One region of the Brevibacillus sp. FW301-21C12A genome, then DNA from elsewhere that is predicted to be linked to it. Evidence: predicted binding sites of a transcription regulator. Region 1 holds the regulator's gene; the other holds the start of a gene.
What was found. The regulator LexA, encoded in region 1, represses DNA repair genes until DNA is damaged. The targets are predictions, from matches to a motif close to CGAACATATGTTCG.

Region 1 (16,146 bases):
ATGAAGTAGTCTCCACTGACAAGGAAATCGACGTTGTCGTGAAAAAAGACGAGCCGCTTCTGGACGGCATCATCGTCGACTACCTGTATCTGCCGCAAGAAGGCTTCGTCATCACCAACCCGTCCAAAGGAAACACAGGCGACCATTAATCGCTTTGAGCCACACACGCAAAAACCCCTCTGCTGCTTATTCAGCCAGAGGGGTTTTTACTATTTGCCACGTTCAAGCCTGCGTGTACAGCTCGGGCGAAAGCTCAGCCAGCAGTGGCGCCTGCTCCCCTGCCATCTTCGTCAGCACGAGGCGATGCACCGGCCTGGTCATCGCCACGTAGAGCAGCTTCGCGTCCCACTCGTTGTTTTGATACGCATCCACATCGACCACGATGACCGCGTCAAACTGCAAGCCTTTTGTCAAATAGGCAGGCATCACGGTTACGCCGCCCGGAAACTGGTTGTCTTTGCTGCCGAGCAGCGTCAAATCGGCAATGCTCTTTGCAAGCGCCTTGTGCGCCTTTTTGCTCGCCTGAATCGTCTTGGTGACGATCGCGATCGTTTGCAACCCTTCCTTTTGCAGAGCGGCCACCCGGGAGCTGACTTCCGTCCACAGCTTGGCGCGCGAATCGGCCTCGACCATGATTGGCTTTTCGCCATGGCGCAAGACGGGCTTCGCCAAGACGGCTTCCGGCAGCTCAATCTGCCGCAGCACTTCGTTGGCGCACAGCATGATCTCAACTGTCGAGCGATAGCTTTGCGCCAGCGTGTAGTAGGCGGGACGAAGCTGTTCGAAAATACCCTGGGTCAGCTCCTCCCACGCGTGAATGCCGCGGTAGCTGTGAATGCCTTGGGCGATGTCGCCGACAATCGTCAGCGAGTGGCGCTTCGTCGCGAGCGCAATCACGGCAATCTCCAACGCGCTCAAGTCTTGCGCTTCATCCACGACGGTATGGTCGAAATGCCCGGCCTTGTTCATCCCTTCGATGATATGCTGCAAATACAACAGCGGCGCGATATCCTCCGCTTCCAGCCGCTCCTGGGCAAACAGCGCCGCAGAAGACCGGCTCACATCGCGGACCACTTCGTCGGAAATGTCCGCAGGGACAAGCTTGCGCAACAGCTCCTCCTCTGCGATCAGCTCGCGGTACGACTCGAAAATGTCCAGCCGCGGGAAGGAGACGAGGTACGTATCCAAAATTTGCTCCAGCATTTTTTCAAACTTGGCCAGCCCTTGCTTGTCGAGGTCGACTTTTCGCTCGCGCAAATGCGAAAATAGTTGCTTGTTCATCTCTTGCTTCAAATGCTTGCGCAGCGCATCGACGCGTCGATGGTACGGCAAGGACCCGAACTGCTCCAGAAAAAACTGCCGGATCGTCTCGCCCGGGATGGAGAACACTTGCTTCGTCTTGTTGTAAAGAAAACTCAGTTTTTTGAACGGGATTCTCGTCTCGATCACGTAGCGTATGTACTCTTCCATGGCTTCCCGGCACGCCAGCGAGCCTTTGAAACGCAGCCGATGGCGGGTGATTTCCTGCTCCCGCTCGTCCTGCCCTTCTTCAAAAAACAACTGCAGCGGTTTGTCCGGGCTCACGATCCGCCAGCCTTTGGGCATGAGCGGCTTCACGAGCCGCGCCGCCCAGTCTACAAACGTCGATTGCTGAACATCGTCGACGCCAAGCTCGGGTAGCACCTCTGATATGTACGTCAGAAACATCCGGTTCGGGGCGAACACCATAAATTTTTTCGACATCATCGTATCCTGGTAGTTGTAAATCAGGTACGACAGCCGATGCAGCGCAATCGTCGTCTTTCCGCTGCCCGCAACCCCTTGCACGACGATCGGCCGATCTTTTTCCGCGCGAATGATGTCATTTTGCTCCGACTGGATCGTCGCGACGATATCTTTTAAGCGGCTGTCATTCGTCAAGTTCAGATTGGCGTTCAAAAATTCGTCGATGAAGCCTTCCTGCAAAAACTCGTCCGGGTGCCCCATCTCGCGGTTGATCGTCTCTTTTACAGCGCCATCGTAAATCCCGACGATTTTTCCGTCCTCAATTGCGAAGTTGCGCTTCAATCTCACCTCGCCGCGCACGATCTCGCGCCCCATCCGGTAAAACGCATCCTTGCTCTCTCCGGAATAATAGAGACTGGCAATGGGCGCTCGCCAATCCACGACGATCGAATCAAACGTATCGCTGCGGACGATCCCTCTTTTTCCGATGTACACCTGGTCAAGCTCGTAAACCTCGTCCTTGAGAAAATCGACTCGGCCAAAGTACGGCTTGTCGCGTCCGTGATCCTCCAAATAACGCAGGTCTTTTGCCTTGCTTGCGTTCACGACCTGCTTGACGTAATCGTCGGTCGCTTCCCGAATCTCTTCGCGCAGCCGAGCGATCTCCCCATCGATCAATGCAATCGTCTCATCCAGCTTGTTTTGTTCTGCCTCGTAATCGCGGTGTTGGGTACTCACACCCATCCCCCCTCTCGTCTTTTATCAATGTGATGGTCGTTATTGCATTTGTCTGGCAAGCCAGATTCCCGCGGCACAAGAGAGCAGGCCGACCACGATACTGAGCAGGGCGTAAACGAGCCCGCGCAGCCATTGTCCCTCTCCCCAGAACGAAACCACTTCCAGCGAAAATGTGGAAAACGTCGTGAATCCGCCCATAATACCTGTCGTAAACAAAAGATACAGCTCAGGCGAGAAGCCTCCCCGCTCCTTGCCGATCACAAACAAAACGCCGATGGCAAACGAGCCAATGATGTTCGCCAGCCACGTGCCTACAGGCCAGCCCGGCTGATTGGCAACCAGCGCCAGCACATAACGAAGCAACGAGCCGACTGCTCCCCCAACCGCTACAGCCACCCATGCCATTGGTCCCCCTCCTCAATTGCAAAACTGGCAGAAGTCGTCAGGAACAAAAAGACACCCGAGCGTCAAGCAAGGATGTCTGCCGTATCAATACAAGTAAGTTTACTGTTTTGGACGATTTTCCTCAAGATCTTCCACATAGCGGATGGAATCCAGATTCGCTCGAAGCGACATCTTGACCGCATCGATGTACTTTTGGCGCAGAGCTTTTTGCTCCTGCTTCTCCTCGTCAGTCAAGCCAACCTCGCGAGATTTCTTGACCAGTTCGTTGATTCGTTTAATTTCCGCGTCAGATACCACGTTCCGGTTCCTCCCACTCTGTAGTAATGCCGCTTTATTATATCATATCAGTCGGAACTGGCAAGAGAGCGGATGGCGGGCAAGTGCTCGAATCAGTCCGTTTCCGGGATGAACAAGGTCTGCCCCGGATAAATGAGATTGCTGTCGAGGTTGTTCGCCATTTTGATATCGAAAATCAGATCGCGCACATCCACCTTTTCCGAATGATGATGGCGCACAGCAATCGTCCAAAGACTGTCGCCGGAGCGAACGGTCACTTCTTTTCCTTTTAACGGCTCTTTATGCGCAGAAGAGGCAAACACCAGTTCGGTAAGCAAGTAAAAAAAGAGAGAGAACGTCAGCAAAAACAAAATAGCTTGTCCTCTCGTGATGCCCAAACGGACGCGGCGAGGCTGCTTTTTCTCGAAACGGTTATGGATAGACATGGCATTCATAATATGACCCCCTGCAAACATACGTTCTATAAGTTCGTATCCCTATCATAAATGAGAACATATGTTCATGTCAATACAAAAACCGCCGTCTCGCAAATTCGCGCGGAGCTGCTGTGCGCAGCCGTTTTTGCTTCGGATGACGCTGCCGGGCGACTCTATTGGGGTGGATTTAGCTCGTTTCTAGCTGGTTGCTTGCTGCCTGAACAGAAGTCCAAGTGTGCCGCGTTGGTGCGGTTTGTGGCTTGGCGTAAGCTCGGCTCTTCGGTACTGGAGCGGCTGGCGGTTTGACGTGAGCTCGACTCTGCGACAGTGGAGCGGCTTGTGGCTCGACGTAAGCCCGGCTCCGCGACGATGGAACTGTTTGCCGACTTGGAGTTAGCCCGGCTCTATTACAATGGAACGGCTGCAACTTACGGCTCCGGCCGCCCGCCCGCGCTTTTTTCGAGATTTGGCCGATGCTGTCGAATCAAATGCATTTACCCTGTCAAAAATTCCTGTTCGCATCAAAATCGAACTTATGTTTGTCGAACGCAAGCTCCCATGGTATAATATAGGAAAACATGTTCGAGAAATCAGGGGTGTCTCTCTATGTCAAAATTATCCAGCAGACAACAAGCCATAATCGAATTTATTCGCAAGGAAGTCCGGGACAAAGGCTATCCTCCATCCGTCCGCGAAATCGGCGAAGCTGTCGGACTTGCCTCCAGCTCTACTGTGCACGGTCATCTGGCGCGCTTGGAAAAGAAAGGGCTGATCCGCCGCGACCCTACCAAGCCTCGCGCCATCGAACTGCTGTCTGAGGAAGACCGCTTCCAGGACAACTTCGAGGACTCTGTCGTTCGCGTTCCCGTCATCGGGAAAGTAACCGCCGGGCAGCCGATTACCGCGATTGAGGACGTCGAAGAGTACTTCCCGCTTCCAGAAAATATCGTGACTTCAGACAAGGTGTACATGCTGCGGATTTCCGGGAACAGCATGATCGACGCCGGTATCCTGGACGGCGACTACGTAATCGTGCGCCAGCAGCACGTCGCCAACAACGGCGATATCGTCGTCGCCATGACAGAAGAAGACGAAGCGACCGTCAAGCGCTTTTTCAAAGAGAAGAACCACTTCCGCCTCCAGCCGGAAAACGCGACGATGGAACCGATCATTTTGGACAACGTCACCATTCTCGGAAAAGTCATTGGCGTCTATCGCCTCATCCACTAATCGTTCCAGCGCATGAAAAAAGGACAGCCTCCGCTGTCCTTTTTCGTCTCTATCATTATATTTATCTGGCAAGGAAAAACCAGACGATCATGCTCACCTGCAACACGACTTTGACAACTGCGCTTCCCAAAAAGCCGATCAGCGAGCCAAAGCCTGCCTTTACCGCTTTCTCTATCGGCTGCTTTTGCACGAGCAACTCCACCAGCACCACGAGCACGAACGGCATAATCAGCATCCCGAACGGCGGGAACACGAAGATTCCGAGAACAATCCCTACGGCCGCAGCCACCGAAGACCATTTGGAGCCGCCGTACTTTTTCACGAAAAACATGTTGGTCAACAAATCCGCACCGTACAGCAAAATACTGAGCACCACCATCCCCCACCAGAAAGACGCTGGCAACCCCGCTCCCGGATCGGCTATGAAAAAGTGGTAGAGCAAAAAGCCTGCCCACAGTAAAATCGTATCGGGTAGTACTGGCAAAAATATACCGGCGATACTTAGCGCGAAAAGCACCAACACGATAATCCAAAGAACAATATCCATTCTCTATGCACTCCTCTCACATAGGTAATACGAGAAAAAGCCGATTGAAGTTGCACTCTTCTTTTGCGAATCCGTGAGGCCGTCTGCGAGGAGTACCTGCCTATTTTAACGAAAGCGGAGGGTTACTATGACGCGAAACTGGCGCGACCTCTCTTATTTGCACAACGGGACACCGAAACAAAAAGCTGCGGGCCAGGCCATCGCCCAATCCGCGGTCATGCAGCGGCTGCAAGCGTTCGATCCCGTGCTCGCAGGTACGATCCCTCTGGACATCGACATTGCGGACAGCGATCTGGACATTATTTGCGAGTGCCACCACCTCGAGCAGTTTGCCGACGTCGTCCGCGCTTCGTATGCGGCGTATGAAGGCTACAAGGAAGCTCGTCTGCTCGTGCAAGGCGTGCCCACCTGCCTGATTACGTTTTTTGCCTGCGGCTTCTGGTTTGAGCTGTTTGCCCAACCGCGCCCGGTCGAACAGCAAAATGCGTATCGGCACATGGTCGTCGAGCACCGTTTGCTGCTGCTCGGTGGCGCTGACGCCCTCCGCGCCATCCGCCAGCTCAAGCAAGACGGCCTGAAAACCGAACCTGCTTTTGCCTCCTATTTTAACATTCCGGGAGACGATCCATACCAGGCGCTGCTGGATGTGGAAAAGTGGACGGAAGAACAGCTCCGCACTCTTGTGACCAGGTAAAGAGTCCCCCGCTCCTTTGTCGCATAGGCGGACGGCGCGCGCGTGGCGAAAAAATCGCCAGAGCCGCGGTGCAAATGGCGGACAGATGATTTATAATGGGAACTACTGCGCGGGCACTTGGCGGCGCGCAGGGAGAAAACGCGAACGAGGGGGTGTGTGGTTGGTGAATGGAATTGGTTTGCCAGATACTGCAGCGTCTCATGCAAAGCCTGGGAATAAGGCGATACTTTGCATGAGGTGGACAGTCGTTTAGACAATTCATCGCCTTCTCTAACGTATCTCATTTCTTATTTCCTGGCTTTGCCCCTTATTTTTCACTTTAAAAATAAGGAGCGAGCGGAAATGAAATATGTGAATGCAGCCAGCATGCTGCCAGAAACCTTGATCGCAGAAATCCAAAAGTACGTGCAGGGAGAAATCATCTACATTCCGAAACCGAAGACGGCCCATCACAAATGGGGGACCCGGACCGGCGGCAGAAAACAGTTGGATGAACGCAACAGCGCGATCCGCAACGCTTTTCGCGAAGGCGCCTCCATCCAGGAGCTGGCCGAGCAGTACTTTCTCTCGACGGAAACGATCAAAAAGATTGTGTATGCCAAATAGACAAAAGCACTGGCGCGTCCACGAGACGGTCAGTGCTTTTCCTATGCCGAGTTCTTTTTACAATCGTTCTTTCCCTTTGCAGCGCACTCCGCTCCTTTTACAGTAGAAGGTACAAACACCATCACAACTCCTCACGCCTGACGGAGTACGCTGCAAGGAGGAACCAGAAAGATGCAACCATTTATTTCACCCCACCACTATCACTTCATCAAAGCACAGGTGCAAACCTTGTTGAACGCATACACAAGCAGCACAGACCCTAACGTCATCCGGGCCCGCAAAGAAATCGCCCAGGAATCCGTGTTCCAGCTCTTCCCCGGCATGACAGAGGAACAAAAACAACTGCTTGCGCCACTCGCAGCCATCAAGGAAAAGAACGAAGCCAAACAGTTTTTGCTGCGGCTCTCGCCGTATATCATCCCTTTTCCCGCTTTGACCGAGCAAGCGATCAAAAAAATGTTCCCGAAGGTCAAGAAGCTCAAGCCGCCTGCGACAGCGGAAATCCCGTATGCCGAGACGTCGTATGTAAGCTGGTTCGACAGCGGGGCAGACAAAAAGTACATGATCGCCTACTACCCTGACAAGCTGATCGGCATTCACGGCGTTTTTACTCCCCTGCCCAAAAAAGGGATTTGTGCGATCTGCAACAAAATTACCGACATCGGCATGTTCGTCCTGGAAGCGCGGGGGGCGGGCAACGGCACGTATTTGAAAAAAGGAAACTACTTGTGTCAAGACAGCGTCACTTGCAATCAAAATATTCGTTCGCTGGAAAAACTGCATGATTTTCTGGCTACGATGGTCAAATGAGCAGAAACACGATCATGCGCGAAAAACAGTGGCGGCTCCTTGTTCAAGCTTAGCGAACAAGGAGCCGTTTTCATAAAAAATACCCCTCAAGCAACTCAAGGGGCAGTTGACGGCAAACGGGCGAGAGGATGCATTCGTTCTTTTGACCGAATCTTTGATGAAGCCCGCTATCTTTGCGAAAACTGCGCGGAGAAATGGAGCTTCCACAAAGGCCACGCCATCAGGAGGGCGATTTTCATCGACAATGGCGTCCATCAACGGAAAGGGAGGATTTTCCTTTCGGGTACCTTTACTATACTTTGCTTCTCTATTTGCTGTCTCCTGACCAAAGTTAGGTGAGGTTAATCTTTTTCACGGGAGTTGCTAGCGTTTCTCTTATTTTGCCAGCGTGGCGAGTACATCCAAACTGTTCCGCCACTCGCTGTTTAGGCGGGGGAACTGCCCTCTCAGCTTCCATTGGCTTGAGCATGGTACAGCCAGATAGGCCGGTCGGAAGCGAGATAACGATTGTTTCGGCATGCCGGGCGAACTGAATGTACGTGGATCGGATAGGTTAAGCCCCGCTAGACAAAAATGGTTCGTCCAAAGCGGCGGGCAAAAGAAGGATGCGGCTGTTACAAGTAGTCGAAAAATCGGTTCCACCAGGTGTATTCGCCGATCATCGCTTGATTTTTCCCATCGTACAAGGTGTTCAGCTCGTCTGCGGGGATGTAGCGGTAGCCGTTCTCCTGCAGCGTGGCGATGATGCGGTTCATGTCTGGTTGCTTTCCCGTCTCGTCAAAAGCACCAAGGATCGTCACGAACCGTCCAAAGGCCGAAAAGCGGATCGCCAGCTCGTAGCACATCGCATAGCTTCCCCCGCTCGCTTTCGCATCGTGTTGGCTTTTTTCCAGGATGTACATCTCTGCGAAAAACGAGGCGTCCTGTACGCAGTCGTCCAGTTCGAAACGGTTGTCTGTTTCAGCTTCCAAGCGGGCTTTTACCATTTTTACTTGCTGCATTTCTTTTCGGTAATCGAAGTCTTTCGGGGCATACCATTCGGCTGCGTCGTCGAAGTGGAGCAGGAGTTGTTTTAGTTGCGGGTTCATAAAGGTTCCTTTCCTATAAGAAACAATGTTATCTTTTTGATTTTGTACCCTTTACAAAAAATAGAAAATAATCCTTATTCATGTTATGCTCTCACTAGCTAGGCCACAAAGGAGAGATTGACATGGGAAAAAGCATTTTGATCGGGCTGGCCGTTTACGTCATCGGCATCATCCTCGTCTCGGCTACTACCGCCATTTATAACGGAACTCCTTCAGAGTTGTCTTATTTGCGCGCCATATCGTACGCAATTATTTACCTCGCAGGCGTCGTCGCTGCCAGCGCTGTGCTGTTCGTGAAAAAGCGCCAGAAATAGTTCCTCGCCAACAATGCTCGGATTCCCTCCTGGCTCAATCCGTTCTGGTCAAAAAAAGAACAAGAGGGACTATTTTCATTATAAGCAGCTTGAGTGCTGTTTTCATGGTAGCTTCTGCTTTCTCTCTTTTTAGCTAGTCCGGAAAGCAGGAAATCGCCAGTTCCTTCTGATCCGCTCCCACTCTTGGTTGCAGGAGCGGATCAGCCTCGTTAAAACCCCAATAAAAAATGTTCTACTAACTCATTTATGTAAACGAATCACTTTTGTTTCTCCGCAATTCCCTCCGCCCCTCGCAAAAGCACCTTTGGAACCAGCCGAATATATACTAGCTCCCCAATCAGCTCTACAATGGTTTGCGTCACGATCACTGCCGACGCCACTCCGTTTAGCGGTTCCGGCAGCGCCAGTGCAAACGGAAGAACGACCAGAGAGTTACGCGTGCCTGCACTAAAAATCAAAGCTCGCCCTGCTCCGGTATCCAAACGGAATAGATGGGAAACAATCCGCGCAATAATCGGTGTAATCGCCATATATGCTGCATAGACAGGAATCACTTGGATGATCGAATCAAAAGAGCTATACAGTTTGGCAATTTGCGAGGCAACGACAACAAAAAGCGTTAGCGCCATAAAAGGCACAGGCAGCCATGCTGTCGCATCAAGAAACCGTTCTCCCCGTGGTTGTCTTGTTGACCACCATTGCGTAAGTAGAGCAAGAATCAGCGGGACGACAATAAGCCCGAAAAACGCTTCGAGAAATGGCCCGACACTCACGATTTCTGCTGCTTTCTCGCCCATAAAAAGCCATAGATAAACGGGCAAAAAAAGCATTTGGGTGACAAAAAGGATCGGGGTTGAAACCAACACGAGTTTCTCGTTCCCACGCCCAAGATGGGTGAAGACAATCACATAGTCAATGCAGGGGGTAAGCAAAACAAGAAATACCCCTAACAAGATTGCTGGATCGGCCGGAAGAAACCGCGTTAACCCCCAGACAAGGACTGGTACGGCTATGTAGTTGACGAGAAGGAGCGCATACATAAACTTTCGATTCGAGAGTGCCTCTTTTAAACGAAAAAAAGGGATTTGGGCAAACATTCCATACATCAAGATGGCAAGCACGAACGAAATCGTACGATCAAGGCTCTCGCCTGATTCTGGCCATAACAACCCGAATCCAGCAGCAATCACGAGCAGGAACGCATAAAGCCACACTTGATTCTTTTCTAATTGTTCTCTTGAAATCATTTCTCGCCCAGCCCTTTCCTATCGCGAACCCGTAGTTTCTATTTTTTTCAGGCATTCCAACCACGTAAGGCATTTGCAGCTTAGCCCGCTGTCTAATATTTGTATCATCCAATCAAGCTGTTTTTTTCTTTCCTCAAGTTGGGAGCGTTTCTGCTTCGCCATTTGTTCCCAGCGCTCAGACAGTGGTCCACTGGTTTCAAAACCTTCTAGCAAAATCGCGATTTCCTGGATGCTAAAGCCTGTTTGCTGCGCGATCTTGATAAAACTGATACGTTCGAGTAGTTGTTCATCGTACCGGCGTTGCCCATTTTGACGTTCCGGAGCAGGAAGCAAGCCAACGGATTCATAGTAACGCAGCGTCGATGCGTTTACCCCTGCCCTTGCCGCAAGTTGCCCAATGCTAAGTCCAGACATAACAACTCCCCCCTTGACTTAAAGTTAACTTTAAGTTTTACGATTCGATTATATCTCTTTGCGGAAGGTGCTGTAAATGAAATCAGTTGCTAGTTGCATACGCTCTGTGCTTGTGCTTTTCCAGTCAGTGGTGCGGTAGCTCTGGGCGTTCAGCTTGTAGAAAATCAGGCATTCTTGCTGAAACGTGAAAGGGGAAGACAAAATGAGCCCAAAAATGCCTATCGCTTGTTGCCACACAGTCTTTACGGAAGCGGAGCGAGTGGAGTACAAAAGCATTTGGGAAGAGCTTGATTCGAGAAGGATTAGCATTGCGGAGCTTGAAAAAGGGGTTCAGTATCAATTTCCGGGGGATCAAGATACGTTACGGCTTGTGCAGGAATGGGTGCGGCTGGAGCGAAAATGCTGCCCGTTTTTAACGTTTACGGTCATTGCAAGCAGCGAAGAGAACCCGATTTTGCTGGAGCTTACCGGAAACGAAGAAGCGAAAGCATTCTTACGCAATGAAATGGAGGCGGAAATGAAACGAATAACATGCAAATAAAAAAAGCTCCACGATTAGTGGAGCATACTTTCCCAGTCTCGCCTGGTCCGTTTGCAGGTGCTGGTGTGATATCCCAACCTGCCGGATATGTTCGTCCACATTTCCAAAAAATTAAAACAGATAGGATGGACAAATTTGAAAAACACATATTAACAATCTACAACTAGAAAATTTGTGGGCGAATTGTGGGCAAAAGCAATACATCGACGTGAATTTCGAAAGCTGCCCACAAAAGCAAAAACCCCTCGCACCAGCAGGCGCAAGGGGATTTTTCCATTTTAGTAAGTGCTCATGTACTGCTCGCGCTCCCAGTCGTGGACGCGTGTGCGGAACATATCCCACTCGATTTCTTTTGCTTCGATGAAGTGTACCAGCGCGTGCTCGCCCAGGGCTTCGCAGATTACTGGATCGGCTTTCAGGCACTCGATCGCTTCCTTGAGCGTAGCTGGCAGGTTGACGATGCCGTTTGCTTCGCGCTCTTCTTCGGTCATCACGTAGATGTTGCGGTCGATCGCTGGTGGTACAGTCACTTTGTTTTTGATGCCGTCCAGGCCGGCTTTCAGCATGACAGCCAAAGCGAGGTACGGGTTTGTTGCCGGGTCTGGGCTGCGCACTTCGATACGGGTTCCCATGCCGCGGGAGGCTGGGATACGGATCAATGGAGAGCGGTTTTTCGCCGACCATGCCACGTAGCAAGGTGCTTCATAGCCAGGTACCAGACGTTTGTACGAGTTCACGAGCGGATTGGTGATCGCTGTGAAGCCGCGAGCGTGCTGCAAAATACCTGCGAGGTAATGCTTCGCTGTTTGGCTCAGGCCCATTTCGTCTGTCTCGTCGTAGAACGCATTTTCGTTGCCGCGGAACAGGGATTGGTTCGCGTGCATACCGGAGCCTGCCACACCGTAGAGCGGTTTTGGCATGAAGGTTGCATGCAGGCCGTGTTTTTGCGCGATCGTTTTTACAACCAGCTTGAAAGTCAAAATCTGGTCTGCTGCTTGCAGCGCGTTCGCGTATTTGAAGTCGATTTCGTGTTGGCCTGGCGCTACTTCGTGGTGGGAAGCTTCGATTTCAAAGCCCATTTTTTCCAGGGTCAATACGATGTCGCGACGGCAGTTTTCGCCGGTGTCGAGCGGAGCGAAGTCGAAGTAGCCGCCTTGGTCGTTCAGATCGAGCGTAGGATCGCCTTTTTCGTTGAGCTTGAACAGGAAGAATTCAGGTTCTGGTCCCACGTTGAACGCAGAGAAGCCCATTTCTTCTGCTTCTTTCAACGCGCGCTTCAAAATATAGCGAGGGTCACCCTCGAACGGAGAGCCATCCGGCATATAGATATCACAGATCAGACGTGCAACTTTCCCATGCTCGTTGCCCCACGGGAATACAACCCAGGTGTCCAGGTCCGGTACCAGATACATATCCGATTCCTCGATACGAACAAACCCTTCGATGGAAGAACCGTCAAACATCATTTTGTTGTCCAACGCTTTTGGCAGTTGGGACAGAGGAATCTCCACGTTTTTGATAATCCCCAGCAGGTCAGTAAACTGCAGACGGATGTATCTCACGTCCTCTTCCTGGGCCAATCGCATAATGTCTTCTCTTGTGTACTTGCTCACATTTCTCTCCTCCTGTCTCTCTCACAACTTTATATCAGTGGAAGAAGCGGGATAGCTCTCCACGAATCAATGCGTCCTCGCCTGGGCGGGCAGCATTGCGATACATGATCTGTTGTCTGAGCAACTGGTGCAGTTCCTTGTCAGACATGTCCTTGCGCTTGCCTTCGGACGTTTGCGTAATCTCCGTCGGCTCGGTGACCGGTTCTTGCAGCTTCAGCACTTGCTTGATGCCGGCAATGTTGAGTCCTTTTTCGATCAGTTCCTTGATCTCCAACAGTCGGTCTACATCATTGAAGGAGAAAAGCCGCTGCTTCCCTTCCGTGCGAGCCGGTTGAATCAGGTCATTTTGCTCGTAGTAGCGAATCTGTCTCGCAGTGAGATCGGTCAGCTTCATGACGATCCCAATGGGAAAGAGGGCCATATTCCGGCGAAGGTCATCACTCATGACTTGTCCCTCCTCTATCGTTATCCTTATGCCTTATTTTATGCAAAAGCATAAACACTGTCAACGGATGTTAGAAAATATCACGCAGAAAGTGACCCGCATTGGTAAAAATCCACGTTTGTCCCGCGCTGCCAGACACTCGAACCCCGGCGCTTTCGCTTAAAACCGCCTCATGAGGACATTGAGCCGCTTGCTTTTTCCGCCAGTCGGCGCTTCCTGCGGGGAGCTACCCGCTCTCCGGCGTGTCAGCCGCAAAAAAACGGCATCCCCTGCGTAGAGAATGCCGTCTCGTCTATGACCGCGCCGTCGCTTGTACCCGGTTTACTTTTCAGGCAGGTCGAGCAAGCCTTTTTCCAGCATGCCGTTCAATGCCGTTAAAATCCCCACTTTGACGTGCGAATACGTCAAACCGCCCTGCACGAAGCCGAGGTACGGGGGACGAATCGGGCCATCTGCGGAAAACTCGATGCTCGCCCCTTGAATGAACGTCCCCGCAGCCATGATGACCGGGTCTGCGTAGCCGGGCATTTCGCTCGGATACGGCGTCACGTGTGAGTCGACCGGGGCTGCCTTTTGAATCCCTTGGCAAAAGGCAATCAGTCGCTCGGCACTGCCAAAGGCGACAGACTGAATCAAGTCTGTCCGCGGCTCGTGCCAGAGCGGGTTTGTCTGAAAGCCGAGGCGCTCCAAGAGAGCCGATGAAAACACCGCGCCTTTGAGCGCTTCGCCGACGACGTGCGGCGCCAGGAAAAAGCCTTGGTACATTTCCAGCAGCGAGTACAGCGAAGCTCCGCCCTCCGCACCGATGCCTGGCGCTGCCATCCGGTACGAAGCGAGCTTGACGAGGTCCTCCCGGCCGACGATGTAGCCGCCCGTTTTGACCAGCCCGCCGCCCGGGTTTTTAATCAGGGAGCCGGCCATGATGTCCGCGCCCACGTGCAGCGGCTCCTGCTCTTCCGTAAATTCGCCGTAGCAGTTGTCGACAAAGACGATCACATCCGGCTTCATTTCTTTGACAGCGCGAATCATTTCCCGGATTTTGGCGATCGTGAAGGACGGACGATCCGCGTAGCCGCGCGAACGCTGGATGCCGATTACTTTTGTATTCGGCGTGATCGCTTGCGCTACCGCGAGAAAATCAATCTCGCCCTCAGGCGTCAGCGGCACGAAGCTGTACCCGATGCCGTAGTCTTTCAGCGAGCCTTGCCCTTCACCGCGCACCCCCACGACCTCCTCCAAGGTGTCGTACGGTTTGCCCGTGATGTAGAGCAAGTCGTCGCCAGGACGCAACATGCCGAACAAGGAAATGGCAATCGCGTGCGTGCCGGATATAATGTGCGGCCGAACCAGTGCCGCCTCTCCGCCAAAAACGTCTGCGTAGATTGATTCCAGCGTAGCCCGCCCGGAATCGTCGTAGCCGTAGCCGGTTGACGGTGAAAAGTGAAACTCGTTTACTTCATGCTTTTGAAAAGACCGCAACACCTTCAACTGATTGGTGTCCACGAGCGCGGAAATTTGACGATGTCTTTCGGAGATCGTCGCTTCTACTTCCAGTACGAGCGGACGAAGCTTTTCTCCGTGGGAAAAGTATTGAAACATCTGCTATCTTACCAACTCTCTTCAACAGTCTCTGGTTTGTCCAGGAGAAAAGGAGCGATCTTGCCGTAGATCGGATTGTCCCGGTTCACGCGCACGGTGACCAGGTACGATTCTTCCTCTTCGCTAAATTGCTGCTCCATCTCCACGCCTTCGCGGTGCAAGAGCGACAAAATGTCCCCGCGCTCGACCGGGACGCGCAACTTCATTTCATTATAAGAGGAAAGCACAAATTGTTCGATCCTCGCCAAAAGCCGTTGCTGATCTTCTTCGCGAATGGCAGAGACGAGAATGGATTCGTCTGCATGCGGCAGGTAGGCGCCTTCGGTCAGCAAGTCCGCCTTGTTGAATACGACGAGCTGCGGGATTTCTTCTGCTTTCAGCTCGCGCAAAATTTTGTCCACGACTTCCATGTGCACGCGCAAATCCGGGTGGTGGCTGTCGACGACATGCAAAATCAGGTCGGCTTCCTTCACGCCCTCCAGTGTGGAGCGAAAAGCGGCGACAAGGCTCGTCGGCAAATCTTGAATGAAGCCGACTGTATCCGTCAGCAGCACTTCCAGGCCGCTCGGCAGCACGAGCTGGCGGGTCGTCGGGTCCAGCGTGGCAAACAGCTTATCTTCCTGCAACGTGTTGGCCTGTGTCAACTGGTTGAGGAGCGTCGACTTGCCCGCGTTCGTATAGCCGACCAGCGCAATCTGGAACACGTTGTTTTTCTTGCGGCGTTCCCGATGGAGCTGTCTCGTCCGGACCGTGTCGTCCAACTGCTGCTTCAGCTCGCTGATCCGCTTGCGAATGTGGCGGCGATCGCTTTCCAGCTTGGATTCACCCGGACCGCGCGTCCCGATTCCGCCCCCGAGCCGGGAAAGCTGCTTGCCCTGGCCCGCAAGACGCGGCAGCAAATAGTTGTACTGGGCCAGCTCGACCTGAATCTTCCCTTCGCGCGACTGCGCTCGCCCCGCGAAAATATCGAGAATGAGCTGGGTCCGGTCAATGACCTTGCAATCAAAAATTTTGTCCAGATTGCGCGTCTGACTCGGGGACAGCTCATCGTTGAAAATGATGACGTCCACATCCAGCTCATGCGCCTTTTCGGCAATTTCATCAATCTTGCCCGTCCCCAAATACCAGGCAGAGTCGATTCGATCTCTGTTTTGCGTCACGACATCGAGCACTTCGACGCCAGCCGTTTCAGCCAGCTCGTGCAGTTCTTCCATGGAGAGACGTGTCCGTTCCTCATCACGGCCATCCAGGTAGCACCCGACCAAGATCGCAGTTTCTTTTGTTTTGATAAGTTCGTTCACCGATTCACGCCCTTTCTTCTCCCTATCATACCACATTTTGCCCATTTCGTTACGGTCGCGATGCACCCCGCCCCTATTCGCTACAGAACAAAGCGCAGGGTTAGAAAACTTGGCTG
Region 2 (16,146 bases), on a different contig from region 1:
CGATCCGACGACATCGGACGCCGAGTGGACGGAGTCTGCGATCAGCGCCTGCGATTTTGCCGCAAGCCCGATCGCGAGCTTCACTCCTGCCAGCGCGAGATTGCCCACAATGCCTACCCACGCGCCAAACTGGGCTTTTGCCAGCCGATCATCACCCATCGCTATCTCCTCCTCCATCCGCACGCTTTTTTGTGTAAGAGTAGAAAACCGCAGGGAAAAATCCCTGCGGTCTACGTTGCGAAAGCTTTTGTTGAAGCAAATGGATTACGCTTCTTTTTTCTTTCTCATATTCCGCTCCTTCAAGTTTACCCAAACTTGAGCAGCAATAAAGATCGAGGAGTACGTACCGCTCACCAGACCGAACAAAAGCGCCAGCGAGAAGTTGCGAATGCTTTCGCTGCCGAGTACCGCGATAGCAAGAGCGGTAAAGAACACGGTCGCTACGGTGTAGACGGAACGGCGCATCGTTTGCCAGAGAGACACGTTCACCAGATGCTCCAAATCCGGAATCGTTTTGGACTTCATGGTGCGCAAGTTCTCCCGGATACGGTCAAAAATAACGATCTTGTCGTTGATCGAGTAACCGAGAATCGTCAACAGCGCGGCGATGAAGGTAATGTCTACCTCCAGATCGAACACGGAGAACAGCGCGATCGGGATAATCACGTCATGCAAAAGCCCGACGACGCAGGCAATCCCGAACAGCAACTGGAAGCGAATCGCGATGTAAACGACGATCCCGAGCGAGGCAATCGCTACCGCAATCGCTGCCTTTTTCACCATTTCCTGGGCGATACTCGGGTCAACGGACGATACTTGCTTCGTTACCTGATCGCCGAATTTTTTCTTCAACGCCTCTTCTACCTTCATCAGTGTGTCAGAGGAAATCGTTTGATCGAAGCGGGTGTACGCCTGATTCGTTCCGTACGGCGTCACCTTGGAAAAGGATACGTCCGGAATCTCCTGCTTCAACACCGCTTCGACGTCAGTCGGGTTGAACTCTTTTCCTACGTAAATGTCCAGACGGGTCCCCGCCTTGAAGTCAACGCCAAGGTGCAGCCCCTGGAACAGCATAAACAAAAAACCGATGACGATAATCGCGGAAGAGAAAATGAAAAACTTCCGGCGATTCTTTACGATGTCAAATCGAACGACAGTGTGTTCACGATCAAAGCTCACCGATCTCACTCTCCTTTACCCCGAACCAGAACGGCTTTTTAAACATGTTGGAACGGACCACCAGCCAGAGGAGGAAGCGAGACCCAAACACGTTGGTAATCACACTCACGATGATTGTCATTGCCAGTACGACAGCAAAACCTTGCACGGAGCTTGTCCCGAAGTAGAACAACACGCCTGTCGCAATCAACGTCGTCACGTGCGCGTCGATAATCGTAATCAAGGAACGGCGCTCACCGGCACGGAATGCCGACAAAATCGTTTTGCCCGAGCGAATTTCTTCTTGGATACGCTCATACGTAATGATGTTCGCATCGACCGCCATCCCTACTGCCAAAATAAAACCGGCGATACCAGGCAGCGTCAGGGTAGCATCCATCCAGTCGAGTACGACCATACAAAAATAAGTAAACCCGGCCAGCGTAATATTGGCAATCATCCCTGGCATGCGGTAGACGAGCAGCATGAACACGAAGATCAAGGCAGCCCCGATGTAGCCGGCATAGAGCGTTTTCTCCAGAGCCAGCGCACCGAGGGAAGCCCCTACCGATGTCACTTGCTTCTCTGTCAGCTTCGCAGGCATCGCACCGGAATTGAGCAGGTCAGCCAGTTCCTGTGCAGTCTCTTGGGTATAGTCTCCTGTGATTTGAGCGCTTCCGTTTGTAATCACAGCTTGAATGGTAGGATTTGTTTGCATGTTTTCATCCAAATAAATCGCCATGCGCTTGTACAGGTTCGCGCGGGTAACTTCCTCTACTTTTTTCGCGTCGGAAAATTTCAAGGTTACCAACGGGCGTCTCAAGTCATCGTAGCCGACCGCTGCCCCGTTTGGCGCCAGGTCGCTACCTTGCAGGATGATCTTGCCCGACTCGTCGCGGAACGTCAGTACAGCCGGTTTGCCGATCAGCTCGCGCAGCTTGTCCTGATCGGCGGATTGCGAAGCGATTTGCACGCGAATCCGGTTTGGCAGCTCGGTAGAGATCACAGGCTCTGCCACGCCACCGATGTTAATCCGTTTCTCAATCATGTGTGCGGTTGATTTCAACAGCTCGATATCAACCTTGTGTCCAGCCTCAAGAGGCTCAACCTCGTACAAAATCTCAAACCCGCCCTGCAGGTCCAGACCGAGAGTGATGTTTCCTGCCACCTGTTTGGTCGTAGTTGACACAAGTGTCGCCAAAAGGCCGACAACAACCAGGAACAGGAGAAATCTTCCCCATTTTATCATCGTTGTGATACCCCTCTTTCATAAACAGGGTCCCGCGCCAAGGCGAGAAACCAATATGCCCATTATAGCGAAGTATGAAAAAACGTGTCAATTATTGCTGGAAGAGCGAACCATGGTAACCAACCCCTTATCTACAATGAGCATGCTACTTATACGAATGTAGAGACAGGAAGTTTCACTAAGAATTTTTATACATTTGAATCATGAGATAGTTCATGTATTTGTTCGGCTTGAGAGACAGAATATCGTTGACGAGACGGTGCATCGGGGGGAATTCCTTGTACCCGTTCGTGACGCATTCCCACACGTCCGTAGCCTCCACATTTTCATAACCCAGCATGGCAAATTCCTCGGCCTTGCTCTGGCAAAGACTTGCTACTCGCCCATACCATTCCTGTTTTTGCGCTTGGTCCATCTCCGTTTCCCCCTCAAAGTAGTCATGCCGACAGCGGCACGTCCATATTCTTTACTGAGTGAATTTTTCGTTGCAAAGGAGCCTTCCATGAGACAGTCATTCTTTTACGGAACGGTTATCCTCATCATTGCTGGCGGCATCACCAAAGTGTTTGGCTTTGCTCACAGGATCGTGCTTTCACGCATCATCGGAGCGGAAGGAATGGGGCTGTATCAAATGGTCGTGCCCCTGTTGTACTTTCTGATTACGGTGACGACGTTCGGCCTGCCTGTTGCCATCGCCAAGCAAGTGGCAGAGACGGAAGCGGCGAACAATCCGCGGCTGACCCGGCGCTACCTGCTGTTGGCCTTGTCGGTGGCCGGCGGCATCAGCCTGTTCATCTGCACGCTGCTCCTGTTGTTTTCCCACTGGATTGCGGGTGCCCTGTTCACTGACCCTCGCGCCCATATCGTCATGCTCGCCGCCATCCCCGTTATTCCGATCTCCAGTATTTCCCTCGTGCTGCGCGGGTACTTCCAGGGCAAGCAAAACATGATTCCGACAGCCGTCTCCCAACTGCTGGAGCAAGTAGCCCGCATGGCGCTGGTCGTCGTCATGACGATGTCGTTTTTGGCGGCAGGGATCGAGTACGCCACGGCCGGTGCGGTCGCCAGCATTATTTTCGGGGAAGCCGCCGGACTCCTCTACATTCTCTGGCAATACCGAAAAGGAAGCAAAAAAGCGGCCGCCCAGCTTCTGGAAACGCCGTTTCGCAAAGCAGTTTCCAGAAGCAAGGCGAACTTGTCCCAACTGATCCACGTCGCCCTGCCCGTCACGCTGAGCCGCATCATCGGTTCCATCGCCTACGTCCTGGAGCCGATGCTCGTTCCGCTCGCACTCGTCATCGCAGGCTACACGACGGCAGCCGCAACCGGGCTGTACGGGCAATTTGCCGGGATGGCGGTCCCGCTGCTGCTTTTTCCCACTTTTTTAACCTATTCCTTGTCCGTTTCGCTCGTTCCTGCCGTCGCCGAGGCTGCCTATCAAAAAAATGCTCCTCTCGTGCATCGGCGCATCTACCAAGCGATGCGCATCACACTCGTAATCGGAGCACCTTGTACCGTCCTGCTAACTATTTTTGCCGAGCCGTTGTGCGTGCTGCTCTACGGCAGCGAATATCGTGAGGTCGGCGTGCTGTTGAAGGAGCTTGCTCCCTTTTCCGTCTTTCTGTTTTTCCAGGCGCCGCTGGCTGCTGCCTTGCAAGGTCTCGACTACGCCCAGGTCGTCTTTCGCAATACGCTGCTTAGCGCCATCATCAAGACAGGGGCTATGTTCATGTTTACCGCCCAGCCCGCTTTCGGCATCCACGGCGCGGTAATCGCCACCAACATCGGCATCACGTTGGGGACGCTGCTTCATTTTGCCAGTCTCATCAAAAAAATCGGCTTTGTCATCGACGTATGGGAGTTCGGAAAAATAGGGATCGCCATGCTGGCCATGGGTTACCTCGGCTCGTACATGGCGGATCACTGGTTCCTGCATTCCTCGACAGGCAAGCTGCTTCTCGCCAGCACCTGCATCAGCACCTTGCTGTACGTAGTGCTGCTCGTGGCGATGCGCGTCCTGGGCAAGCAGGACGTCCGCCTCATTCCGTGGATCGGCGAGCAGCTCGCCGTGTTCTTCCCCCGCCGCTAACACCTAGTGTAGCGGCTTGTCTTTTTTGTCGAGGTAGATGATGCCACGCTCGTCAATGCTGCAAAAGGACACTTCGCGAATGTCCTTGATCCCGTACTTGCGGATTTCCCGCTTCAGCCACAACTGATTTTGCCCGATTTTTTGCAAAGCCTCCTGCCTGACCTTGCCGTCGAGAATCAACGGAATCGGCAGACCTTTATAAGAAACAGGACTTACCGGCTTTTCGTCAGGCAGTCCCACATCTTCACGCGTAAGATGTTCTTTTTCCTGCTTCAAAAAGATGCTCATCTGCCCTGTCGGCTCTATCAGCGCAAACTCGACGTCTGCGATGTTTTTGACGTTTTTTTGCCGCAGGTGAACCAGCAGGTCATCCATATTCAGCCGATTTCGGCGCATCGCTTGCTCGCGAATTTCCCCGTTTTCGATAATCATATCGGCGGAGCCGTCGACAACATCGCGAAACTTTTTGCTTTTGAGTGAAAGGTACGCCATTCCGACTTCCATCAGAGCAATCAGCAGCATCGGCAAATAAAACCGAAGTCCGGGCTTTTCCACGTCTTCGATAGCCAGTGCCGCCATTTCCGCCAGCATGATAGAGATCACGACATCAAAAACGGACAACTTTCCCAGTTCTCGCTTGCCCATGACGCGGAGCAAGATCAGGAGGAAAAAATACGAGAAAAGGGTGCGCAATATGATTGTTGAAATATCTTCCACTTCCCGCTGCCCCCTAACGAACATTTGCTAGTAGTGTTCGGCAGGGGGCTTGCAACTATTAGCTCCAATTACAACCACTTTCGTTTGCGGAAGATGTGCAGCATGAAAAAGGTCATCGCCAGCATGATGACGAGTGCGACGATCAGCATGTAAGGCTCTGCCTGTTCGCCCAGCCAGCCGAACGTGTTCATCCCGAACAAGCCGGTAATGAATGTAAGCGGCAGGATGATCGTGGAAATAATTGTGAGAACACGCATCGTTTCCGTCGTCTTCGCGCTGATGATCGTGTAGTACGTGTCGAGTGCACCGTTCACCAGGTCGCGGAACGTCTCGGTTGAGTCCGAGATGCGCTCCAGGTGGTCGGTCAAGTCGCTGTAGAACGGAACGTTTTCCTCGGAAATGTCGAAAGAGAAGCGGCCATTCACGTTGGCGAAGATTCGTTTTTGCGGCATGATGACACGCCTAATCAAAATAATCGTCCGCTTCAGCGCCAGGAACTCTTCCGTAATTTCCTCCATCTGATGCTCGTAAATCTCGTCCTCCAGTTCGTCAATCCGCACGCTGATCCGGTCGATAATCGGGAAATACTCATCGGTAATCCCGTCTACGATCGCATAGAGCAAGTAATCAGGACCCCGGTTCAGATAGGAATTGTTGCGGTGACACATGGCAGCGATCCGGCCTATCGTGTTCATCGGCGATTTGTGAATCGTAACGATGTAGTTGGGGCCGAGAAAAACGTTCAGTTCTACCGTGGTAATCTCGTCGTCGCTTTCTTCATTGTAACGCAGGGCGTGAAAAACGAAGAAATAATAATCGTCGTACTTGTCTACCTTGGCCCGCGGACTGACGTGCAGGCAGTCCTCGATGGCCAGCGGGTGAAAGTCGAAGATTTTGGCAATATAGGGCAACTCGTTGTTCCCCACATCATACAGGTCGATCCAGAGCAAGTCCTCGGGAGATTTCAGCCATTGATCTTTTGTGGACAAATCAACATCGTGAAACATTTTCTGCTCTGAATGGTTGTAAAAGTACGTTTTAATCATTCTTCCTCACCCCCGTCTCGTTCCCCATCCATCATACGAAAATTCCTCCCAATGTTCAACGCGAAGATGAATACAGCGGCCAGGCCTTTCATATAGATGGTACAAACAGTGACCAGTGAGGGGGTAAATACCGTGCGGAGTGCGTCCACCTCTGTGCTGACAGGACTTTTGTACACGACAGGACTTGTCTTGTTTGGGGCATTGCTCGCTACCTTGCTTCTTAGCTTTACCAGCATGCGCGAAGGCTCTCTGCCTTATTTTACGTACATCATCAACGCGATTGCCTTGCTCGTCGGCGGTTTCGTCACCGGAAAGCGCTGCGGCGGCAAAGGCTGGTACTACGGAGGCTTGACCGGGTTCTCCTATTTTCTTCTGATTCTTTTGATCGGCTTTCTTGGCTTCGATGCCCCGATGCAGTGGGGAACGCTCCTCTTTTTGCTCGGCGCGTTCGGCATTGCCGCGCTGGGAGGGATTCTCGGAGTCAATTCGGCCAACTCCAGCAACAAGCCCAAAGGCTTCAAGCCGAGACGGTAAAAAGCTTGGCAGGCAAAAAGCAAAACAAAAGCAGGCGGGAACTCCCACCTGCTTTTGTTTTGCTTTATTTGGACTCTTCTTTTTCCGCTTCCGCTTTTGCCGGCTCGCTTTTCGCTGGCTCGTTGCTTGTAGAAACAACGCTGTTGATCGCGCCGCGATCAAACGTAACGTTGACGTTGTGCGCGATGCGCAGCGTCACCGAGTCGTCGTTCAATTCCTGAATCGTACCGTGCATGCCGCCGATGGTGACGATTTTGTCGCCCTTTTTCAGAGCTGCAAGCATGGCGTTGCGCTGTTTGGCTTTCTTCTGTTGCGGACGAATCAGCAAGAAGTAGAAAATCGCAAACATGATGATAATCGGTAAAAACTGAGTCAAGCCCTCCATGAAAATCCCCCTCGATTAAAAAGATCTATCTTCACTCAATCCATACTGAGCGAAAAACTGGTCCCGGAAATCTTGCAAGCGGTCTTCAGCAATCGCCTGGCGCACCTGCTCCATCAGCTTCACGAGGAAATGCAGATTGTGGTAGGTGGTCAAACGGATGCCAAAGGTCTCCTCCGCCTTGATGAGATGGCGGATGTAAGCGCGGGTGTAATTCTTGCACGTGTAGCAGTCGCAATTCGGGTCGAGCGGAGTAAAGTCGCGTGCGTATTTGGCATTGCGGATGACCAGTCGTCCCTGGCTTGTCATGCATGTCCCATTGCGAGCGATCCTCGTCGGCAAGACGCAGTCAAACATGTCAATGCCGCGGATTGCGCCGTCGATCAGAGCGTCTGGCGAGCCTACTCCCATCAGGTAGCGAGGCTTGCCTGCCGGAAGCAGCGGAACGGTATGCTCCAGCACTTCGTACATCAAGGAAAACGGTTCGCCCACACTCAGCCCGCCAATCGCATATCCCGGAAAATCCATGGAGATGAGGTCTTTGGCGCTTTGCTCGCGCAGGTCGTTGAACATTCCGCCCTGTACGATCCCGAACAGAGCCTGCTCGTTCGGCCGTGAGTGCGCCTTCAGGCAGCGCTCCGCCCATCGGGTCGTGCGCTCCATCGACTTTTTCACGTAGTCGTACTCCGCAGGATAGGGCGCGCACTCGTCAAACGCCATGAAAATATCGGCGCCGAGCGCGTTTTGAATCTGGGTGGCCTCCTCCGGGCCGATAAACAGCTTTTCCCCGTTCAGATGAGAGCGGAAGGAAACCCCTTCCTCTGTGATCTTGCGGAGGTTGCTCAGGCTGAACACCTGAAATCCGCCGGAGTCCGTCAGAATGGCGCGGTCCCAGTTCATGAAGCCGTGCAGCCCGCCTGCTTCGCGGACGATTTCATGCCCCGGACGCAAAAACAGATGGTAGGTATTACTGAGGATAATGCCCGCTCCGATCGCTTTCAGCTCCTCGGGACTCATCGTCTTGACCGTTGCCTGCGTGCCGACTGGCATGAAGACAGGAGTGTCAATCGTCCCATGGGGAGTGTGCAGCTTTCCGAGACGAGCGCCTGTTTGCTTGCATGTTTTGATTAATTCGTAGCGTACAGCCAAATTGTCGCACTCCTCAAGCTATGTATGTAAGTCTTTCCTATTATAAGAAAACTTGAGAGTGAAGTAAACCCACCCGACTTATAAGTATACACTTATACGGGTGGGATGTGTACCTTTTTTAAACGATCAGCATCGCGTCCCCAAAACTGAAGAAGCGATATTCCTCCTGGACGGCCGCTTTGTACGCATTCATGACATGCTCCTTGCCAGCCAGCGCGCTGACCAGCATCACGAGCGTCGACTTGGGCAGATGAAAATTCGTCAAAAGCCCGTCGAGAATCGAGAACGTGTATCCCGGGTAAATGAAGATGTCCGTCCAGCCCGACGTCGCCGCCAGCTTGCCGCCGTTCGCACGTCCGACCGTCTCCAGCGTCCGGCACGAGGTCGTTCCGACCGCAATGACTCTTCTCCCCTCCGCCTTCGCCTTGTTCACCAGCTCAGCGGTTTCTTCCGGAATCTCGTAATACTCGGCGTGCATGACGTGCTCCTCGACCGAGTCGGCAGAGACCGGCCTGAACGTGCCGAGTCCGACGTGCAGCGTCACGTACGCGAGCTGTACGCCTTTTGCAGCGATTTGCTCCAGGTAAGGCTTGGTGAAGTGCAGCCCGGCTGTCGGCGCCGCCGCTGAGCCTCGCTCGCGCGCATACACCGTCTGGTACCGTTCGCTGTCTTCAAGCTGCTCATGAATGTAAGGAGGCAGCGGCATCGAACCTAACTGGTCGAGAATCTCGTAAAAAATGCCCTCGTACAAAAAGCGTACGATCCGCCCGCCTGTCTCTGTCGCTTCTTCGCATACGCAGCGCAAAAGCCCGTTGCCAAAGACCACTTCCGTTCCCGGCTTCATCCGCTTGCCTGGCTTTACCAGCGTCTCCCAGCGATCGTCCCCGAGCGATTTGAGCAAAAGCACCTCGATCTTCGCTCCCGTCTCGGCCTTTTCGCCGATCAGCCTTGCGGGCAACACGCGGCTGTCGTTCATGACGAGCACGTCCCCCGGCTGCAAATGGTCGATCAAGTCGGTAAAGCGCTGATGGGAAATGGCGCCAGTCTGTTTGTTCAAAACGAGCAGCCGCGAAGCTGTCCGGTCTTTCAATGGATGCTGGGCAATCAGATGCTCCGGCAGTTCAAAATCAAATTGTTGCACGTCCACGAATCGTTAACTCCTTTAATGACAGTTCATGTGGCAAAAGCCTTACTTGTCAATTGTCACATCCTGGTAATAGTGTTGCAAAATCTGCAGGTAGTCATACCCTTTCTCGGCCATTGCGCGAGCGCCGTATTGCGACACCCCGAGGCCGTGTCCAAAGCCGTAGCCGCGGAACAGGAACTGCGGTCCTCCCTGCTTGCCGCCCTGGATCACTTCGACATCAAACTTCGTGCTGCGAAGCGGGCTTCCCCCTTGCTGGAAAAGCGAGCGGAAGGCATCCGGGGAAGGAACGGCAATCGGAACCCCGTTCGCCTCCATCGCGATCACGCGCCCGGACGGTCCTCGCTTCGTCACTTTCAGACTGGTGACGTTCCCCTGAATGCGCGGTGCCTTGTTTTTGTCCTGGTTCGCATTGAGCAAGGCCGTCAGTTCAGCGGAAGTAAACGGGCCACGCGTCCACGCATAAGCATTTTCCTCAGCCTCTTCGGAAAGAATCGTCACCTCAGCGCCGCTTGGCAAGGTAGACAAAACCCGATGCGTCGTCGTGCTCGGACCCGTGCGCAAGTTCGTGTTTTCCGTTGTGATGACGGCTATTCTGGCGCCATTGGCCTCTGTGCCTGTCAGCCGCACCAGGTCGCTGCGCACATATCCGATCGTCCCGTCCGCGAGCTTTACCCGATACCACAGGCTCGCCGCTTCCAGCGGATACGTATCGTCGCTCTCGACGGGCTGCAAATACGGAACGGGATTTCCCCACACTTCTGTGCCATCGGCGGTCATTCCGCCTGCGTTCGAGTAGAACAGGGACTCGACGAGCTTGCCCTGGTAGTAGATGACTTCCCCTGCCGTCTCATCCACCGCCTCGCGGACGTCCTCCGACTCTTTTCCATAGCCGTAATACGCCTGCTCCGTCACCGTATCCGACACGTTGGCAATCCCGTACTTGTTTCCTTGCCACAAAGCTCTCGTTCTCGACAGGACCGCCTGCGTTTTCAACGCTTCCAGCGGCCAGCCCGGAGCCATTTCCGAGCCGACAACCCCGTACAGATACTCCTCCAGCGGCAGTTCATTTACAACCGTCAGGTGACCGTTGTATTCCGACAGCTCCATCTCGCCGCGGTACGTCCGCTGCTCGCGTTCCACGACGCCGATCAACGCTTCCGGCTCCGCCTTTTTCGCCTCGACCGTCAGCTTGGCTTGCGGCGAGAATACGTACTTCCAGATCGGCTCATCCGGAGAGCCGTAAACATCTTGCTTCAGTACGACATACGACTGGCTGTCAGGCGCCTTGTAGGAAAAGTTCGGAAAAGCGCTGCTCGCTTTGCGCGCCAATGCCGCAAGCGCTTCCTGGCTGACCTCGTCGCCGATCCAGACCGCGTATTTGACTTTTTCGCCGTTTGACAACAGCACAGGGTACGCCGGGATGCCTTTTTGCTCAAACGACTCCTGCCATTTCTGGGCTTCGCTCAAGCTTTTGAACTGCCCCGCTTCCAGCCGGAGCGGGCCTTGGACAACCGGCTTTTGCCCCGTCGCCTGGGCCACGGCCGCCACTTGATTGGCCGCTGCCTGATACGTGTCGTATGTACCGCTGACAACCTGGTAAACGGTTTGTCCGCCTCGTTTCGCCACCTGAATCGAGCCTTCATATTTGCGCTGGCTCAAAAGCTGAGCGATTTGCTGCGCTTGGTTCCAGTCTGGCGTCTGCGCCACGATCAGATGATATTCATCCACCCGGTAACGGGCAGCTTCCCCTTTTAATTCTGGCAACTCGATCTTGCCTTCCGGGCCTGCTAACGTCACTTCCATTCCTTTTTCAGCAGTCAGCGTAACGGAAGGAACAACTCCCCTGTAGCCTTTGCCCGTATCCACAAAGAGCGCCACCCGGATATGTTCAGAAGCCGCCTCGGCCGGCGCTGGTCCTCCCATTAGAGCAACTGTCATCAGGCTCACCGAAAGGACTTTCCCCATCCACTTCTTCATGTCGTCCAACGTCCTTCCTTTCTCCTGATCTCATCTCGTCGAAAATTGGCATGTACTCCCATCTTTTTCGACAATCACAGGCGATTTTCCTGCCCTCGCCCGCAAAATGGGACCAGGCGACGCAAACAAAAAGCCACCGGACGAAACAGCTCCGATGGCGTACAAACAGGCTATGTGTGCAAGGCAAATGCCCTCATTTGAAAAGCCGAAACAAATACATCCCAAGAGACAGCACGATGCTGATGACGATGCACGTCACGACCGGAAAGTAAAATTTGACGTTTTCCTTTTCCACCACAATATCCCCAGGCAGGCGTCCCAGCGGCAAAAAGCGGCCGCCCACCTGCCACAGCAAGCCGATGACGATCAGCACGGCTCCGCCGATAATGAGAAGCTTGGCTATTGGATTCACGATTTCATCTCCCGCCCAAAGTGCTGGTACGCGCTCGGGGTCAGCACGCGGCCCCGCGGCGTCCGCTGCATGAAGCCGATCTGCATCAAATACGGCTCGCACACGTCTTCAACGGTTTGCGCCTCTTCGCCAATCGTGGCGGCAATCGTATCGAGCCCGACCGGACCGCCGTCAAAGCGGTCGATGATGGCGAGAAGCAGCTTGTGGTCGATATGGTCCAGTCCGCAGGCGTCTACCTGCAGCCGCTCCAGCGCTTCTTTGGCAATCTCCGTCGTGATGACGCCCTCGCCTTTTACCTGGGCGAAGTCGCGCACACGCTTTAACAGACGGTTCGCCACGCGCGGAGTTCCCCGCGAGCGACGCGCGATTTCTTCCGCGCCGCCTTCGCGAATAATCACCTGAAGAATATCCGCTGCCCGAGAGACGATAAAGGTCAGCTCGGGAACGGTGTAAAACTCCAGGCGGTTCACCACCCCGAAGCGGTCGCGCAGCGGCGCAGAGAGCATCCCTGCCCGCGTCGTCGCGCCCACAAGCGTAAACGGCGGCAAATCGAGGCGCACACTGCGCGCGCTCGGCCCTTTGCCGATGATGATGTCGAGCGCAAAGTCTTCCATGGCCGGATAGAGCACTTCCTCGACGCTCCGGTTCAGCCTGTGAATCTCGTCGATAAACAGCACGTCGCCTTCCTGCAGGTTGGTCAAAATCGCCGCCAGATCGCCTGGCCGCTCGATCGCCGGTCCGGACGTCGTGCGGATGTTCACCCCAAGTTCGTTGGCGATAATTTGCGACAGCGTCGTCTTGCCCAGTCCCGGCGGTCCGTACAGCAGGACGTGGTCCAGCGATTCCTTGCGCATTTTCGCCGCTTCAATAAAAATTTTCAAGTTTTCCTTGACGTGCTGCTGTCCGATATACTCATTCAAATAACGAGGACGGAGGCTCAACTCCGCCGCATCTTCTTCCCAGTTCATATGCGTCGTGATGATTCGCTGATCCAAAATCCTACCCCCTCATGAGCAGGGCAAGCCCTTGTTTGATGAGCTTTTCCACACTATCGCCCTCTTTTGATTTCTCCGACAGCGCATTTCTGATTTTTTGCAGCTCGCCGTCCGAGTAGCCGAGCGCCGTCAAGGCGTCGAGCGCCTCGTTCAACGCGGAAACCGCCTGCTCGCCTGCTGTCAGATCGCCTGCCGCGACGGTCAGGATCGCCGATGGCGTGTATCCGACCAGTTTGTCCTTGAGATCGAGAATGATTCGTTGCGCGGTCTTTTTGCCGATTCCAGGAAACTTCGTCAAGTAGGTCACATTTTCCTGTTGCACCGCCATGACCAACTGCTCGGGAGTCGCCGCCGCGAGAATCGCCAGGCCGCCCTTTGGCCCGATACCGTTCACGTCGAGCAGCTTGCGAAACAGGTCGCGCTCGTCACGGGTGGCAAAACCGTAGAGCAATATCGCGTCTTCGCGGACGTGATGGTGCGTGTACAGCTTGGTTTTGCTGCCTTCGTAGCGCACAAACTGGTACGGATTGGGACAAAACAGGCGATACCCGATCCCTCCGGCTTCTACCACTATGTATTCTGAATCGAGGTAACAGAGTGTCCCTTCCACAAAATCAATCATTTTTGAACTCCTTCCGAGATGGAGATGAACGCCCGAAACTGTGCGTGCGTAATCGCAATGCCCAATGCATCCGCCACGTCGTCAGGCTTCGGCACTTCTTTCAGCCGCAGCAACAGCTTGGTCATTTCCTGTATTTGCTTTTTCTCTGCCCCGCCGTAGCCGGTCACCGCCTGCTTTACTTGCATCGGCGTGTATTCATACACAGGCACTCCGGCCAGCTCCGCCGCCAGCAGGATGACGCCGCGCGCTTGCCCCACCGTGAAGGCCGTCGTCACGTTTTTATTGAAAAACAGTTTTTCTACTGACATTTGATCCGGTCGATACGTTTCCAGCAGGCTTTGCATCGCTTCAAAAATCTGCTTCAAGCGAAGCGGAACGGGCAAGCCTGCCTCTGTCTGAATGCTGCCATACTGGACGGGACGCAATTGGCTACCCTGTTTATCCAGAACCCCAAACCCAACGATCGCAATGCCAGGGTCGATTCCTAAAATGCGCATGGTCCACTCTCTCTCCGTGTGCAAAGTTTCTACTCTCTACTGTATCACAAAGCGCTCGAAAAGCGAACGTGTATTTCCATGCAAAAACCCGCTCCTGCCAAAAGGAACGGGTCATACGGCGTCGCTTTTAGTGTTTGTTCATTCCAAGTGAGTCCGACACATCATGCTGCATGTGCGCGTATTCATCTACGCCGCTCTGCATCTGCTCCTGGATCCGGTTGATCTGCTGGTAATTGAGCTTGTTGTGTCCTTGGTTCAATTGAACGTACAAACGCTGGTGGAACTGGTCCTTGTAGCTACCTCTGGGCATGGTAGACATAAGAAAAGATTCCTCCTTCGATCGCCGTATGAGTACAGTATGGCGTCCCGCCTCCGGCCTTATGATGCCAAGATTTACAGCTCATTTCCGCCGTTTCGTCTTGAAACCATATAGGGTGGAGGTGCTGATTCGGTGCGACGTTTACTAGCCGCTTTCTTACTCGTCACGCTTCTCTTCTCTGTCTGCTGCGCAAAGCAGCCCGCCCAGGCGAAAGGCAAAGAACCGATTACCGTTTCTGTCTCTGTATCGCCGACTTCGCCTTTTCACTCTACGCTCAATGTTCGCGCCCAGCATTCGTTCGTCAAACGGCTGTTTGCCGCAAAAAAGGTTCCGGCTTTCGTGAATCCCCACTGGGTTCGCGCCACCTTGACCGTCAAAAAGCGCCAGTTTGTGTACGACCACGACGGGAATTTGTTTGAAAGCAACAAGCCGCTGCAATACCTTTTGCCGACGGATGTTCACCAGCGAATCGAGGAGCTTGTCGCGCAGGTGGAACGCGTGCATTATGCCAAAGCGACGCCGTGGGAGCAGGTCAAACACACCTTCGGCCGCATGGAGTACGCCACCGTCATCGACCTGGAGACTGGCGAGCGGTTCCACGTCCAGCGCCGTGCGGGCAGCAGGCATGCCGATGTGCAGCCGCTGACGCGCACAGATACGCAGACGATGAAAAAGATTTACCAGGGCAAATGGAGATGGAAGCGCAGAGCGATTCTCGTCAAGGTCAACGGCGTTTATTTTGCCGCCTCCATGCACGGCATGCCGCACGGTGCAGGGGCGATCGCGGGCAATGACTTTCCCGGCCATTTTTGCATCCACTTTTTCGGAAGCTCGACCCACAAGCGCAAGGAGCCCGATCCCAGCCACAGCCTGATGATCGAAAAAGCGTCCGGCTCGCTTGCGACGACGATCACAGGCGCTACTGCCGAGGAGCTGGTGGGGTATTTCCTCACTGCCCTGCACGAACAGGACAACCACGTGCTGCAAATGACGACAGACGGCTTCCCGCTGCCTGCCCGGCTGTCTGACGTAGCCTCCGTCCGCAAGACCGAAATCGTCATTCCTTCTGACGAGCGGGGGCCGTTGCTCTCGGAGGTCCACGTCCACCTGACTTACTTCACGCATGACAACCATGAACGGAACGAAGAGTGGACGTTTCTGCTGCGCCGCTCCACGCCGTGGGACAAGTGGCGGATTATCGCTGTAGACTTGTAACGAAATGCAGCACAACAGTACGGCAGCACGAAAAAAACCGACCATTCCCCCTGCGGGATCGCCGACTTTTTCCTCTGCTCGCTTTAGTCGCCATCCAGTTGAAACTCCCCGTACGTCGACAGGACGCTGTTATACTCTGCCAGATTGCGAATGCGGATGCCCCGCTTCAAGCTCTCCAGCTCTTCTTTTGGCAGGCTCGCTTCCATTTTTGCCGTGTTGATGCGGTAAAACGTCTGGATGACGTCCTGCTCGGCGGGAACCCCGTGAAACAGCGTCAGCATTCCGTCCGCCGACAAGCCGAAATGGCCGTTCTCCTTGCATGCGGGAGAAATGTCCTGTTCCCTTCTCATTAAAATCATTTTGCTCGGATCGGCTGTCACGATCTCCCAGCCTTTGTAATCCCCCATCGCTTCCGGCAAATGGCCTGCGGCGATCGGTTGACGCTCTTCATCCCGGACGCCGCACAAGTAGCTGCGGGTCAACACCAGTTCATACGGCTTTCCTGCCACCGTTGCCGTCTTGCCGATGTCTGTATGCAGCAGTTGAAGCAGTCCGTTCTCTCTGCCTCCGCTGCCTGCCAGCAGGATGCCCAATACGACACCGGTGAGAAGCGCAGCGCCCCACGATGCGTACACCAT

Region 2: a site for LexA is predicted at 14,038-14,051, ahead of ruvC (crossover junction endodeoxyribonuclease RuvC). Genes of this name have one in related genera too.

The regions. Positions count from the first base shown of each region.
Region 1 is NZ_JBYTBG010000001.1:108,002-124,147, forward strand. Features, by position in the region: gene AC3WQH_RS00575 (HesB/IscA family protein) at 1-149, shown strand, start outside; gene AC3WQH_RS00580 (UvrD-helicase domain-containing protein) at 223-2,463, opposite strand; gene crcB (fluoride efflux transporter CrcB) at 2,503-2,868, opposite strand; gene AC3WQH_RS00590 (DUF896 domain-containing protein) at 2,968-3,165, opposite strand; gene yneA (cell division suppressor protein YneA) at 3,258-3,599, opposite strand; gene lexA (transcriptional repressor LexA) at 4,188-4,811, shown strand; gene AC3WQH_RS00605 (DUF456 domain-containing protein) at 4,873-5,358, opposite strand; gene AC3WQH_RS00610 (DUF4269 domain-containing protein) at 5,486-6,052, shown strand; gene AC3WQH_RS00615 (CD3324 family protein) at 6,395-6,658, shown strand; gene AC3WQH_RS00620 (FusB/FusC family EF-G-binding protein) at 6,830-7,468, shown strand; gene AC3WQH_RS00625 (hypothetical protein) at 8,083-8,556, opposite strand; gene AC3WQH_RS00630 (hypothetical protein) at 8,679-8,870, shown strand; gene AC3WQH_RS00635 (arsenic resistance protein) at 9,128-10,117, opposite strand; gene AC3WQH_RS00640 (MerR family transcriptional regulator) at 10,136-10,531, opposite strand; gene AC3WQH_RS00645 (hypothetical protein) at 10,734-11,072, shown strand; gene glnA (type I glutamate--ammonia ligase) at 11,351-12,685, opposite strand; gene AC3WQH_RS00655 (MerR family transcriptional regulator) at 12,720-13,130, opposite strand; gene AC3WQH_RS00660 (methionine gamma-lyase family protein) at 13,452-14,729, opposite strand; gene hflX (GTPase HflX) at 14,738-16,030, opposite strand.
Region 2 is NZ_JBYTBG010000009.1:47,950-64,095, forward strand. Features, by position in the region: gene AC3WQH_RS08265 (cation diffusion facilitator family transporter) at 1-159, opposite strand, end outside; gene secF (protein translocase subunit SecF) at 265-1,179, opposite strand; gene secD (protein translocase subunit SecD) at 1,169-2,407, opposite strand; gene AC3WQH_RS08280 (post-transcriptional regulator) at 2,586-2,822, opposite strand; gene spoVB (stage V sporulation protein B) at 2,910-4,496, shown strand; gene AC3WQH_RS08290 (DUF421 domain-containing protein) at 4,500-5,213, opposite strand; gene corA (magnesium/cobalt transporter CorA) at 5,282-6,259, opposite strand; gene AC3WQH_RS08300 (TIGR04086 family membrane protein) at 6,392-6,793, shown strand; gene yajC (preprotein translocase subunit YajC) at 6,858-7,178, opposite strand; gene tgt (tRNA guanosine(34) transglycosylase Tgt) at 7,194-8,324, opposite strand; gene queA (tRNA preQ1(34) S-adenosylmethionine ribosyltransferase-isomerase QueA) at 8,443-9,471, opposite strand; gene AC3WQH_RS08320 (SpoIID/LytB domain-containing protein) at 9,514-11,457, opposite strand; gene AC3WQH_RS08325 (DUF2905 domain-containing protein) at 11,642-11,860, opposite strand; gene ruvB (Holliday junction branch migration DNA helicase RuvB) at 11,857-12,855, opposite strand; gene ruvA (Holliday junction branch migration protein RuvA) at 12,860-13,477, opposite strand; gene ruvC (crossover junction endodeoxyribonuclease RuvC) at 13,474-13,974, opposite strand; gene AC3WQH_RS08345 (hypothetical protein) at 14,102-14,293, opposite strand; gene AC3WQH_RS08350 (hypothetical protein) at 14,426-15,508, shown strand; gene AC3WQH_RS08355 (BofC C-terminal domain-containing protein) at 15,592-16,146, opposite strand, start outside.